2 regions of the Streptomyces sp. NPDC014894 genome follow, and region 2 is predicted to be linked to the other one. Evidence: riboswitches for the same ligand, from Rfam matches in the RefSeq annotation. Region 2 holds a riboswitch; the other holds the start of a gene.
What was found. Region 2 has a riboswitch for glycine ahead of gcvP (aminomethyl-transferring glycine dehydrogenase). Riboswitches for the same ligand answer to the same signal wherever they lie in the genome.
Positions count from the first base shown of each region.

Region 1: it holds a riboswitch for glycine, as region 2 does, so the genes downstream of both, gcvT (glycine cleavage system aminomethyltransferase GcvT) here and gcvP (aminomethyl-transferring glycine dehydrogenase) in region 2, are expected to answer to the same signal.

Region 1 covers NZ_JBIBWD010000001.1:257,856-264,921, reverse strand. Annotated here, with positions in the region: gene ACF089_RS01120 (ABC transporter permease) at 1-549, opposite strand, end outside; gene ACF089_RS01115 (enhanced serine sensitivity protein SseB C-terminal domain-containing protein) at 1,050-1,838, opposite strand; gene ACF089_RS01110 (enhanced serine sensitivity protein SseB) at 1,977-2,753, opposite strand; gene ACF089_RS01105 (AAA family ATPase) at 3,220-3,894, opposite strand; glycine riboswitch at 4,186-4,282, shown strand; gene gcvT (glycine cleavage system aminomethyltransferase GcvT) at 4,447-5,562, shown strand; gene gcvH (glycine cleavage system protein GcvH) at 5,807-6,184, shown strand; gene glyA (serine hydroxymethyltransferase) at 6,209-7,066, shown strand, end outside.
Region 2 covers NZ_JBIBWD010000015.1:162,764-169,829, reverse strand. Annotated here, with positions in the region: gene ACF089_RS29840 (FHA domain-containing protein) at 1-543, shown strand, start outside; gene ACF089_RS29835 (MerR family transcriptional regulator) at 574-1,347, shown strand; gene ACF089_RS29830 (bifunctional nuclease family protein) at 1,401-1,874, shown strand; gene ACF089_RS29825 (MerR family transcriptional regulator) at 2,092-2,694, shown strand; gene ACF089_RS29820 (DNA polymerase IV) at 2,830-4,521, shown strand; gene ACF089_RS29815 (PRC-barrel domain-containing protein) at 4,431-4,814, opposite strand; glycine riboswitch at 4,929-5,026, shown strand; gene gcvP (aminomethyl-transferring glycine dehydrogenase) at 5,213-7,066, shown strand, end outside.

The DNA of each region.
Region 1 (7,066 bases), on a different contig from region 2:
GTTGGGGAGGACGGAGACCAGCGAGATGATGAAGAGGAGCTGTGGGAAGGCCAGCAGCATGTCCATCACCCGGCTGATCGCCGAGTCGACCCAGCCGCCGAAGTATCCGGCGACGATGCCGAGCACGGTGCCGAGGAAGACGGCGACGACGGCGGCGAGGAAGGCCACCAGCAGCGAGATGCGCGCGCCGTAGACCACCCGGCTGAAGACGTCCCGGCCGTTGTTGGGCTCGACGCCGAGCAGATGCTCGGAGCTGATGCCGCCGAAGGAGCCGACGGGGGTGCCGAAGAGCGGGTCGATCTTGTCCTGGTGGAACTGGTTGGGCGGGTGGCCCAGCAGGCTGACGATGAGCGGGGCGAAGACCGCGACGATCACGAGGAGGAGGACCACGACGCCGCCGGTGAGCGCGAGCTTGTCCCGCTTCAGCCGGGTCCACGCGATCTGCCGCAGCGACCGCCCCTCGACCGGGGCGCCGCCATCGGCCGGCGGGACGCCGGCGGCCGCGGACTTCTCCGCGTCCACGCTCGTGTCGTGCAATGGTGCCGTCATCGTGGTGGGGACCCCTCTCGGCCGGAGGTGACCGGCCCGTACCCGCCGCTGTAGCGGCATTTCTCACAACATCGGGTGTACATAGGACACTTGGTACGAGATAGCGCCGTGAAGCCCGCCGCACACAGGGGCGATTCTTCCCTTGCTGCGGGAGTCTTCAATGGTCACGGGACCAGCCGCCAGACCTCGCCGGGAATGTTTGCTCGATCGTGATGCGCGTAGAGGGAATCCGTTATCCGGACCGGGCCGACGACTGAGCGGGACGCCATCTGCCGCATACGGGTGGGTAGTTGGGAGATTTCCCCTTCCGCGGACGCCGAGACGACTCTGCGTTTCCAAGGCCGCGAAGCGACTTGGACAGCGCTTTCACCGGGAGATCGGCACGATGGGCGTCAGGAACCTCGGAGCGGCGGGCGGGGGCGCCTATGGCGTACAGCAACGCGCCCCGAACTGACATACGTTCGAGGCGCGTTGGCCGATTTGCGATGGTGACCTTTCGGTCAGTGGCCGACGGTCGGCGGAAAGCCGTAGCCGGTCTGCTGCTCGGGGGCGGCGTGCGCGTCCCGGTCGTAGAACGGGCGGGCGTGGGCCCGCAGCCACATCGTCACCGGGTCGTACTCGTCCGACATCGCCACCGTCGACACGGGCAGCCCCTCGGGGACCGCGGCGATCGACTGCTGCATCATCGCGCGGGCCGCGTCCACGGACTGCGGTCCGGTGTCATAGAGGTCGAGCCCGATGACCAGGTAGGGAGCGCCCAGGGCGGGCTGGACCCAGGCCCGGCGCAGCGATCTGACCGGCGGGGTGCGATGGGCGTTCTGGGAGAGCAGGGCGTAGAAGTGCGGAATCTCGATGGCGGGCTCGGAGAGCCTCAGCGGTCCGGCGGGCATCCGCTCCAGACCGGTGGCGATCCGGCGCAGATCGGGCCAGGGGATGCCCACCCCGCCGCCGGGAGCATGTGGATTGAGCCAGATTCCCCAGCGCTCGGGGAAGAGGGTGCGGGCGATATCGGGTCCGGAGACCACCTCATGCGCACGGTTCCAGCCGGATACGGCCAGCTCCTGGGCGGAGGTGACACAGGGGGCGTACCCGATGCCGTCGATCTCCATGTTCCCGTACTGGGCGTCGGGGGAGCCCGGTCTGCCGTGCCAGAGCAGCATCCAGACCCTGCCGTTCGCCGGGTCGGCGAGCGCGTTCAGCAATGCCTCGTAGGCGTCGTACCGTCCGGGCGTGACCTGGCGCAGCATGTGCTCGACCTGCCCGGTCGCCGCGGTGCCTGACGCGCTCACCCTCGTTCCGCCCCTCTCCTGCTCCGTGTTCAGCACAGCCGTCGCACCGGTGGGAGGTCTGGCCGTGGAGCCAGCTTAATCGGCCGCCTTGACACCGACTTGACGCGCGGCGGCGGCCCCGGGTTCCCGGGGCGGGCTCTAGCGGTGATCCCGCTGGTAGAAGGGCCGGACCGTGGCGAGCATCCAGTCGGCGACCGGGTCCCGCGCCACATCGAGGAGGACGAGATTGACCGGCCAGGGCACCTGGACCCGGCCGAGCGCCCGGCCGAGCGCGTCGAGGGGGGCGGAGCCGCCGGGGCCCTCCCAGGAGGAGAGCTGGACGCCGATGAAGAGGGCGGGCGGGTCGCCCTCGACGGAGGCGAGCGCGCGGCGGGCGGTGAGGACGACGCGGGCCTCGTGGAACTCTCCCGCGGCGGCGGCGAGGAAGTCGACCGGCTCCTCCTGCCAGTCCGGCTCGAACATCCGTACCCGGCCGCCGGCGGCGGGTCCGTCGGGCGCGGCGGGCACTCCGGCCCGGCACAGCTCGGCCACGGCGGGCGGGGGGAGCGGCGCGCCGACCGCGCCGCCCGGGTTGACGGCGATGCCCAGCTGCGGGGGCAGCCCCCGGGCGAAGTCGCGGGCGGGGGCGACGGTGAAGGCCATATGGCCGCCGACGCAGCTCATGAACTGCTGTTCGGAGCTGAAGACGGGGACATAGGGAGCGCCGTCGATCTCCATGGTGGGCAGATCGAGATCGCGGCTGTCCGGGGAGCCGCCCCGGGGCAGCGGCACCCAGAGCGGGCTGCGGCCGAGGACTTCGACGAGCCGGGCGCCGGCGGAGGGGTCGCCGAGGGAGGCCGCGAGCGTCTCCTCCAGCTCGTTGGCGGGCCAGCCGCCGGTGTACGGGTATGGCTGTGCCTGCTCCGGAATGGTCATGTGCTGGCCCTCTCCCCCGGCTTGGCCGGTCGTCCCCTCGGCTTTCCCCCGACCCTAATGCCGCCCTCCGCCTCCTGAGCACCGCCCTCCGGGGGTGCGGGAGGCACGCCGGGGGCGGATCCGGCGCACGTAGCGGGGGGTGCGGGGGTGCGGGGCGGGAGCCCCGCGGGTGCGGGGGTGCGGCGGAGGGCCCGGGCGGCCGAGGGGCCCGGGCGGGACGGGCCGGGGCGAGGAAGCCGGGCCGGCCGGAGGTGCGGGGCAGGTCTCGGGCCGGTCACCGGTACGGGGGCGCCGGGACAGGCCGCGGGACAGGTCTCGGAAAGGGGGCGGGCGGCCTGGCGGCGGGACGGGCCTCGGGGCAGGCGGGCAGGACGAGTACCGGACGGCGGGGACGGGCGGCGTGGGCAGTCGGCGGGGACGGGTGGCGGGACGAACGGCGGGGGCAGGCGTCGAGTCAGGGCAGGCGTCAGGACGGATCGAAGCCGAGGCGGGTGAGGACGCTCGCGGAGTCGCGGTCGAGGAGCACCGCGGAGGAGCAGCCCGCCGGAAGACGGCCCGCCTCCGCGTCGGCGATCAGCCGGCCGACACCCCGGCGGTGCCGGGCGAAGGCGTACCCGGAGACGCCCCGGCCCCGCTCGCGCTGCCCCTGCCGGGCCACCGTCGGCGGGACGTCGAGCAGGATCAGATGGAGCGCCGTGCCCCGGCTCCGCGCCCGGCGGGCCAGCCAGCGCCGCACCCAGGCCTGCGTACCGCAGTCGTGGACGACCACGCTCTCGCCGGAGCGGAGCGCGCGCCGCAGCCCGGCGTAGTGCGCGAGCCGGACCAGGGGGCGGTAGACCGCGTAGGGGAGGAACGCCGGCGTGCGCGCGTCCCAGCGGTCCCGGGCGTCCTGCGAATCGATGCCCCGGCCTCTCGCGGCACGTCTGATCAGGGTCGACTTCCCGCTGCCCGGCAGCCCGGACACCACCACCAGATCCCCCGCGGCGAACATCAGCCGCCGCGGGCTGCGCCCGGCGCGGTCCCTGAGGTCCCGCAGCACGGGCCGGGCCCCCACTCCCCCGTGGAGCCCGCTGACCGCCGGCTGTGCCTGCGCGGGCACACCCGCGGTCGTGGCGTACGCACCGGAGTGCTGCAACGTCATCACACCCTCCCCCTTGTCAGGTCACCCACACACTTGCCCAAGAAGCGTAAAGAAATGGTAATGGGACACAACTGATTTGTGCCCGAGGCGCGTCCGGCGTGTGGCGCGCCGTCCGCGCTTTCGCGCGGACCGGCGCCGGGGCCCGCGCCGCCCCGCTCCCCGGCTCCGCCCGGCGCTCGCCCCCGCCCCGGCCCGGGGCGCTTCCCGGCCCGGCCCCGAACGGCCGGGACCACACCCCCACCAGCGCCGAATGCGTGCAATGATGTGCCCGCCAACTGCATACCGGCCGCTTGAATCCACGCGGGAGAGTCCCGGGCACCTCGGTGCCGGGCGCCGAAGGAGCAAGTTCCTCCCTTGAATCTCTCAGGCCCCGTACCGCGTGCGATGAGGCAGATCTGAAAAGCGGGCCGCCCTGCGCGGCTCCACCCAAGGTGCAAGTCACGGCCACCGGTACGTACGGTCACCCGTACATACGGTCGCGACGAACCTCTCAGGTTCCGATGACAGATGGGGAGGGTCGTCCTCGCCCGCATGCCCTTGGGAGCCCTATCCATGAGCAACGCCCATCGCCAGACAGCGCTCGACGCCCTTCATCGCTCGCTGGGCGCGACCATGACCGACTTCGCGGGCTGGGACATGCCGCTGCGGTACGGCAGCGAGCGCGACGAGCACCACGCCGTCCGCACCCGGGCGGGCCTCTTCGACCTCTCCCACATGGGCGAGATCACCGTCACCGGTCCCGCCGCCGCCGCGCTGCTGGACTACGCCCTGGTCGGGAACATCGGTTCGGTGGGTGTGGGCCGGGCCCGCTACACCATGATCTGCCGCGAGGACGGCGGGATCCTGGACGATCTGATCGTCTACCGGCTCGGCGAGACCGAGTACATGGTCGTCGCGAACGCCGGGAACGCCCAGACCGTGCTGGACGCGATCACCGAGCGGGCCGCCGGCTTCGACGCCGAGGTGCGCGACGACCGGGACGCGTACGCGCTGATCGCGATCCAGGGCCCGGAGTCCCCCGGCATCCTGAAGGCCGTCACCGACGCCGATCTGGACGGTCTGAAGTACTACGCCGGCCTGCCCGGCACGGTCGCCGGGGTCCCCGCGCTGATCGCCCGTACGGGCTACACCGGCGAGGACGGCTTCGAGCTGTTCGTCGAGCCCCGGCACGCAGAGGAGCTGTGGCGGGCGCTGACCGAGGCGGGCGCCGCCGCCGGTCTGGTCCCCTGCGGTCTGTCCTGCCGGGACACCCTGCGCCTGGAGGCGGGCATGCCGCTGTACGGGCATGAGCTGACCACCGGCCTCACCCCCTTCGACGCCGGTCTCGGCCGGGTCGTGAAGTTCGAGAAGGCGGGCGACTTCGTCGGCCGCGCGGCCCTGGCCGCGGCCGCCGAGCGCGCCGAGAGCGCTCCGCCGCGGAAGCTGGTCGGGCTGATCGCCGAGGGCCGGCGGGTCCCGCGCGCCGGGTATCCGGTGGTCGCGGGCGGCGCGGTGATCGGCGAGGTCACCTCGGGCGCGCCCTCGCCCACGCTGGGGAAGCCGATCGCCATCGCTTATGTGGACGCGGCGCACGCCGCCCCGGGCGCCGAGGGCGTCGGCGTCGACATCCGCGGGGCGCACGAGCCGTACGAGGTCGTCGCGCTGCCGTTCTACCAGCGCGCGAAGTGACGTCCGGCGCACCCGACGGCCTTCGGGCCGGCGCGCACGGCGACGTCCCGGCCTCGGCGCGCGACGGCGCTCCGGACGAGACGTACGGGCGCGTCCCGGCCTCGGCGCACCGCCCGCGCGGCGGCGCGACGGCCGACGCGTACGGCGCGCACGACCGCGTACCGGCGTCAGAAGTGACCAGCGGCACCCCGCCGTACCCCCAGCACGTACATCCGCCCTTCCCGCATACAGGAGAATTCAGGTCATGAGCAACCCCCAGCAGCTGCGCTACAGCAAGGAGCACGAGTGGCTGTCGGACGCCGAGGACGGCGTGTCGACGGTCGGGATCACGGAGTTCGCCGCCGGCGCGCTCGGTGATGTCGTCTACGCCCAGCTCCCCGTGGTGGGCGACACCGTGACCGCGGGCGAGACCTGCGGAGAGCTGGAGTCGACCAAGTCCGTCAGCGATCTGTACTCGCCCGTGTCCGGTGAGGTCACCGAGGCCAATCAGAACGTGGTGGACGACCCGTCGCTGGTGAACAGCGCGCCCTTCGAGGGCGGCTGGCTGTTCAAGGTGCGGGTGAGCGAGGAGCCGAAGGACCTGCTCTCCGCCGATGAGTACACCGCCTTTTCCGGTAACTGACCACGACTACGACAGGGACCCGAGATGTCGCTTCTCAACACCCCTCTCCACGAGCTGGACCCGGACGTCGCCGCCGCCGTCGACGCCGAGCTCCACCGTCAGCAGTCCACCCTGGAAATGATCGCCTCGGAGAACTTCGCTCCGGTCGCGGTGATGGAGGCACAGGGCTCGGTCCTCACCAACAAGTACGCCGAGGGTTATCCGGGTCGCCGCTACTACGGCGGCTGTGAGCATGTCGACGTCATCGAGCAGATCGCGATCGACCGGGTCAAGGAGCTGTTCGGCGCCGAGCACGCCAATGTGCAGCCGCACTCCGGGGCCCAGGCGAACGCGGCGGCGATGTTCGCCCTGCTGAAGCCCGGCGACACGATCATGGGTCTGAATCTCGCGCACGGCGGGCACCTGACCCATGGAATGAAGATCAACTTCTCTGGCAAGCTCTACAACGTGGTCGCCTACCACGTGGACGACGCCACCGGCCAGGTCGACATGGCCGAGGTCGAGAAGCTGGCCAAGGAGTCCCGTCCGAAGCTGATCGTGGCCGGCTGGTCGGCGTACCCGCGCCAGCTGGACTTCGCCGCGTTCCGCCGGATCGCGGACGAGGTCGGCGCTTATCTGATGGTCGACATGGCCCACTTCGCGGGCCTGGTCGCGGCCGGGCTGCACCCCAACCCGGTGCCGCACGCCCATGTGGTCACCACCACCACCCACAAGACCCTGGGCGGCCCCCGCGGCGGAGTGATCCTCTCCACCCAGGAGCTGGCCAAGAAGATCAACTCCGCGGTCTTCCCGGGTCAGCAGGGCGGCCCGCTGGAGCATGTCGTCGCGGCGAAGGCCGTCTCCTTCAAGGTCGCCGCCTCCGACGACTTCAAGGAGCGCCAG
Region 2 (7,066 bases):
GAGGATCCGTCCATGGCGGCCGTGACGGTGTGTACGAGGTGCGGGAACCGCAATCCGCAGTCGAGCAAGTTCTGCTCCAACTGCGGCGCGCCGCTGCGCGGCGGAGTGCCCGCCGAGCGGGCCTCGGAGACGACCTCCACCATCTCGATCTCGGGCCTGGAGGCGTACGACTCCGAGGTGACGGGGCAGACGCAGCTCCCGTCGCTCTCGCCGGAGGCGCAGGCCGCGGTGGAGGCCCTGCCGCTCGGCTCGGCGCTGCTGGTGGTCCGTCGCGGGCCCAATTCGGGAAGCCGCTTCCTGCTGGACGGTGAGCTGACCACGGCCGGCCGTCACCCGCAGAGCGACATCTTCCTGGACGACGTGACGGTGTCGCGGCGGCACGTGGAGTTCCGCAGGGGGCCCGACGCCGGGTTCAGCGTCGCCGACGTGGGCAGTCTGAACGGCACCTATGTCAATCGTGAGCGGATCGACTCGGTCTATCTGTCCAGCGGTGACGAGGTCCAGATCGGCAAGTACCGGCTGGTCTTCTACGCCAGCCAGTAGTGGGGTATGCGACCCCGCCAGGGAAGGCACATGCGCACACCGACGGGCGGTGCCGGTCACGGCACCGCCGCCGCGGCGGAGAGGCTTTCCGCGGGCGAGAGGCTGATGAGCATCGGTACGGTGCTCGGTCAGCTGCGTGACGAGTTTCCTGAAGTCACGATTTCCAAGATCCGTTTTCTGGAGGCCGAGGGGCTGGTGGAGCCGCGGCGCACGCCGTCGGGGTACCGCAAGTTCAGCTCGGCGGACGTCGAGCGGCTGGCCCAGGTGCTGCGGATGCAGCGGGACCACTATCTTCCGCTGAAGGTGATCCGTGAGCATCTGGACGCCATGGCCCGGGGCGAGCAGATTCAGCTGCCCGCCCAGGGAGCCCCTCGGGAGCCCTCTGGCGACGCGTGGGGCTCCGGGGGCTGGGAAGTGCCCGGCGAGCGCCGTACGGCCGCCAGAGTGGGCCGGGCGGAGCTGCTGGCCGCCGCGGAGCTGGACGAGGAGCAGCTGGCGGAGTGGGAGTCGTACGGGCTGCTCGCGCAGCATCCCGACGGCGGCTACGACGCGGAGTCGGTGACCGTCGCCCGGCTGGTGTCCGATCTGGGCGGCTTCGGTCTGGAACCGCGCCATCTGCGGGCCATGAAGGCCGCCGCCGAGCGGGAGGCCGGCCTGATCGAACAGGTGGTCGCACCCTTGCGGCGGCATCGGAATCCGCAGACCAGGGCGCATGCCGAGGCGACCGCGAAAGAGCTGGCGGCCCTGTCCGTACGGCTGCACGCGGCCCTGGTGCAGACCGCCCTCGGGGTGCGGATCGGCTGATCCGGGAGGTGCCCGACTACCCAAACGGGTCGGGCACGTCCTAGGGTTGCTGTGTGAACGAGCTCGACGTTGTGGGTGTCCGGGTGGAAATGCCCTCCAACCAACCGATCGTGCTCCTGCGTGAAGTGGGAGGCGATCGGTACCTCCCCATTTGGATCGGTCCTGGGGAGGCGACCGCCATTGCCTTCGCCCAGCAGGGCATGGCGCCCGCCAGACCGCTGACGCACGACCTCTTCAAGGACGTCCTGGAGGCGGTGGGGCAGGAACTCACCGAGGTCCGCATCACCGACCTGCGCGAAGGGGTCTTCTACGCGGAGCTGGTCTTCGCCAGCGGAGTCGAGGTGAGCGCGCGGCCGTCCGACGCCATAGCGCTCGCCCTGCGCACCGGAACGCCGATCTACGGCAGTGACGGGGTGCTCGACGACGCGGGAATCGCGATTCCGGACGAGCAGGAGGACGAGGTGGAGAAGTTCCGCGAGTTCCTCGATCAGATCTCTCCGGAGGACTTCGGGACCAACAGCCAGTGACCGCCGCGCGGTGAGCCGGTGGCCGTCGGATTCCGGCGGTCACCGGAGAGGCCGTCGCGGGAGTGACTTCGGCGCATTCGAGGAGCCTTTCCCCGTTTTGGGGCACGGGAAACCACTCTCAGGGTGATTATCACTCGGCGTGCCGAGTGTGGCGATCGTTGACGCACCCCTGGTGACTGCCTACCGTCGAGTGGGCAGTTCAAGGACGGAGGTCGGCGTGAGAAGCAGCGGCGACGGTGCGGTGGGGGGTGCCCTCGGACGCGGTCTGGGGGAGAGCGGGCCGTATCCGCTCCCGGAGGGTGCGATCGACCGGCCGGCGGACACGGACACGGTCGGTTATCGAGGGCCGACCGCGTGCGCGGCGGCCGGGATCACGTATCGACAGCTGGACTACTGGGGCCGTACCGGCCTGGTCGAGCCCAGTGTGCGGCCCTCGTACGGCGCCGGGGCCCAGCGGCTCTACAGCCTGCGGGATGTGGTCGTCCTCAAGATCGTCAAGCGTTTCCTGGACACCGGGGTGGCGCTGCAGAACATCCGCGCCGCCGTGCGGCATCTGCGCGGCCGCGACCACGCGGATCTGGAGCGGATGACGCTGATGAGCGACGGGGCGACGGTCTACGAGTGCTCCTCGCCCGACGAGGTGGTGAGTCTGCTCCAGGGCGGTCAGGGGATCTTCGGGATCGCGGTCGGGGTGGTCTGGCGCGATGTGGAGACCGCGCTGTCGCAGCTGCACGGCGAACGGGTCGACACCGGCGAGACGCTCGTCGGCCACCATCCCGCCGACGAGCTGGCCAGACGGCGGCAGAATCGCGCGGTCTGACGGTCTGGGCCGCTGTCCGCCGTGGCGCGGCAGGGTCCTGCGGCGGTACGAGCCCCCGGGCCGGGGACCGGTGGTCGGGCCGGTGCGGGCCCGTCGGCCGGGGCGATGTCAGTGCCGTAGGGCAGCATCGAGGGTGTGAGACCCGCGCCGACGATCCTGCATCTGGACATGGACGCCTTCTACGCTGCCGCGGAGCAGGCGGCCAAGCCCAGTCTGCGCGGAAAACCGGTGATCGTCGGGGGGCTCGGCCCGCGCGGAGTGGTCGCCACCGCCTCGTACGAGGCCCGGCGCTTCGGGGCGCACTCGGCGATGCCCATGGCGCAGGCCCGGCGGCTCGCGCCGAACGCGGCGTATCTGGTGCCGCGCTTCTCCTTCTACCGTGCGATCAGCGATCAGGTCATGGAGCTGCTGCGATCGCTCTCCCCGCTGGTCGAGCCGCTCAGCCTGGACGAGGCCTTCGTGGACCTGGAGGCCGGCGGCGCGGCGCACGATCTGCCGTCGGCGCTGGCCGCCGGTGAGCGGCTGAGAGTGGACATACGCGCGGTGACCGGGCTGACCGGCTCGGTGGGGCTCGCCGGTTCCAAGATGCTCGCCAAGATCGCCTCGGAGCAGGCCAAGCCGGACGGGCTGGTGATGATGGAGCCGGGCGCCGAGCGGGAGCTGCTGGGCCCGCTGTCGGTGCGGATCCTGCCCGGGGTCGGCCCGGCGACGGGGGAGCATCTGCGGCGCGCGGGCATGACGACCTGCGCCGATCTCGCCGAGGCGGGCGAGGACGAGCTGGTGAGGCTGCTGGGGCGGGCGCACGGGACCTCGCTGTACCGCATGGCGCTGGGTCACGACGAGCGGCCCGTGGTGGCCGAGCGGGACACCAAATCGGTCTCGGTCGAGGACACCTTCGATGTGGATCTCCACGACCGGGTGCGGATCCGGACCGAGGTGGAGCGGCTCGCGCTGCGCTGTGTGGCGCGGCTGCGCGAGTCCGGGCACTCGGGGCGGACGATCGTGCTGAAGGTCCGGCGGTACGACTTCTCGACGCTGACCCGCTCCGAGACGCTGCGGGGCCCCACGGACGACGCCTCGGTGGTCCGGGAGGCGGCCGCGCGGCTGCTGGAGTCGGTGGACACCACCGGCGGGGTGCGGCTGCTGGGCGTCGGGGTGTCCGGGCTCGCGGACTACACGCAGGAGGATCTCTTCGCCCAGGCCTCCGCCGCCGCGGAGGCCGCCGCCGGCGCACCGGCGGCCGTGTTTCCCGCTCCCGGGCCGGACGGCGCCGGGGAGCAGGACGCGCGGCCGGCGGGCGGGGCGCGCGAGACGGATGCGGCGGGGGAGGCGGAGGGGGACGTGCCCGCGGTGCGGGAGTGGACGCCCGGGCACGATGTGCGTCATGACCTGTACGGGGCGGGCTGGGTGCAGGGCAGCGGCGTCGGGCGGGTCACCGTGCGGTTCGAGCGCCCCGGCTCGCCCCCGGGGCGGGTGCGCACCTTCCGGGTGGACGATCCGGATCTGATGCCGTCCGATCCGCTGCCCCTGGTGGGAGTGGGAGTGCGAGCGGGAGCGGAAGTTCCGGAGCCGGGCGCCGGGGCGGCGGGGGAGGCCGGGACGGACGCCGGGCCGCTGCCCGTACCGGAGTCGGCGGCGGTGGCGGACGCTGGGCCGGGGCCGGGGCCGGAGCCCGAGCCGGGGCCCGCGCCGGATGCCGGGGGTGCCGACGGGCCCGGCGGGGCTGGGCGCGGTGGTCAGTCCTCGTCGCCCGCCAGCCGGCCGAAGGAGCGGTCCTCCGGGGGCGGAGCGGGAGCCTCCGGAGACGCCGAGAGTTCGAGGCCGTAGTGCTGGTAGAGCTGGATCTCCTGCTCGGGGGAGAGATGGCGGCCGACGCCGAAGTCCGGCGCGTCCTTGATCAGCGAGCGTTCGTAGGGGACCCGGAGGATGTCGTCGGCGAAGGTGCTCGGCTCCAGCGGGACGAAGGCGTCCCGGCTGAAGAGCCCGGTGCGCACCGCCGCCCATTCGGGTGTACCGGTGGCATCGTCCAGGTACACCTCGTCGATGGTGCCGATCTTGGCCCCGTCGCGGTCGAACGCCTTGCGGCCGATCAGGCTGCGCGGATCGATATCGGTCTGCACGGTCCCTCCATATGGTCGCAACTGCTCTTTAATCCATACGAAAGGGCACATCGAAGGCGTCGGCCACTTGAGCGATCGCTGAAAGGGCGCGCTGGTAGGCTGGCAAGCGGCTGCTGACCCCGCGCGGGAGAGTCCACCGGCAGGACGACGGTGGCGCCGAAGGAGCAAATCCTCCCCGGAATCTCTCAGGCACCCTGTACCGCGCGGACGAGGTCACTCTGGAAAGCAGGGCGGGCGTCGGACGGCATCCGCTCTCACCGACGGTGAAAGCCGGAGCGTCGCAGGCAGGCGGTCCGGTGAAGCTCTCAGGTTGAGATGACAGAGGGGGAGGCCCGTCCAGGGCACCCCGCGTGCGGTGGTGCCTCTCGCAGGTCGCGTCAGACCAGGAGGCCTCCTACATGACCGCCAACCGCATTCCGCTCTCCAGCCTCGAACAGGGCATCCCGTTCGAGCAGCGCCACATCGGGCCCGACGCCGCGTCGCAGGCCAAGATGCTGGCCCAGGTGGGATACGGCTCGCTGGACGAGCTGACCGCCGCGGCCGTCCCCGACGTCATCAAGACCGCTTCGGCGCTGGGCCTGCCCGAGGCGCGCACCGAGGCCGAGGTGCTGGCCGAGCTGCGCACCCTCGCCGACCGCAACGCGGTGCTGACGCCGATGATCGGCCTCGGCTACCACGGCACCTTCACACCCCCGGTCATCCTGCGCAATGTCATGGAGAACCCGGCCTGGTACACGGCGTACACGCCCTACCAGCCGGAGATCTCCCAGGGCCGGCTCGAGGCCCTGCTGAACTTCCAGACCATGGTCGCCGAACTGACCGGACTGCCCACTTCCGGAGCCTCCCTCCTCGACGAGGGCACCGCGGCCGCCGAGGCGATGTCGCTCGCCCGCCGGGTCGGCAAGGTCAAGCAGGGCGTCTTCCTGGTCGACGCCGATGTGCTGCCGCAGACCCTCGCGGTGATCCGGACCCGCGCGGAGCCGACCGGCGTCGAGGTCGTCGCCGCCGACCTCGGCGAGGGCATCCCCGCCGAGATCGCCGAGCGCGGCGTCTTCGGCGTGCTGCTCCAGTACCCGGGCGCGTCCGGAGCCGTGCGCGACATCAAGCCGGTCATCGAGGAGGCGCAGGCGCTCGGCGCGATCGTCACCGTCGCCGCCGATCTGCTGGCGCTGACCCTGCTCACCCCGCCCGGGGAGCTGGGCGCGGACATCGCCGTGGGCACCACCCAGCGCTTCGGCGTCCCCATGGGCTTCGGCGGCCCGCACGCCGGCTTCATGGCCGTGCGTGAGAAGTTCGCCCGCAGCCTGCCCGGACGGCTCGTCGGCGTCTCCGTCGACGCCGACGGGAACAAGGCGTACCGGCTCGCGCTCCAGACCCGTGAGCAGCACATCCGCCGCGAGAAGGCCACCAGCAACATCTGCACCGCCCAGGTGCTGCTCGCCGTGATGGCCGGCATGTACGCCGTCTACCACGGGCCGGACGGACTGCGCACCATCGCCCGCCGCACCCATCGCTACGCCACCCTGCTCGCCGCCGGGCTGCGCGCGGGCGGCGTCGAGGTCGTGCACGGCGCGTACTTCGACACCGTGACCGTACGCGTCCCGGGCCGCGCGGCCGAGGTGGTCGCGGCCGCCCGCGAGGGCGGGGTCAACCTCCGCGCGGTGGACGACTCGCATGTCTCGGCCGCCTGCGACGAGACCACGCTGCGCACCCACCTCACCGCGGTGTGGGCCGCCTTCGGCGTCAGCGCCGACATCGAGGCGCTCGACGGGTCCGCCGAGGACACCCTGCCGGCCGAGCTGCTGCGGACCGACGACTACCTCACCCACCCGGTCTTCCACCAGCACCGCTCCGAGACGGCGATGCTGCGCTATCTGCGCCGGCTCTCCGACCGCGACTACGCGCTCGACCGGGGCATGATCCCGCTCGGCTCATGCACGATGAAGCTGAACGCGACCACCGAGATGGAGCCGGTCACCTGGCCCGAGTTCGGGCAGATGCACCCCTTCGCCCCGGTCGACCAGGCCGGCGGATATCTCACCCTCATCCGTGAGCTGGAGGAGCGGCTCGCCGAGGTCACCGGCTATGACAAGGTCTCCATCCAGCCCAACGCGGGCTCGCAGGGCGAACTCGCCGGGCTGCTCGCCGTCCGCGCCTACCACCGGGCCAACGGCGACGAGCGGCGCACGGTCTGCCTGATCCCCTCCTCCGCGCACGGCACCAACGCCGCCAGCGCCGTGATGGCCGGGATG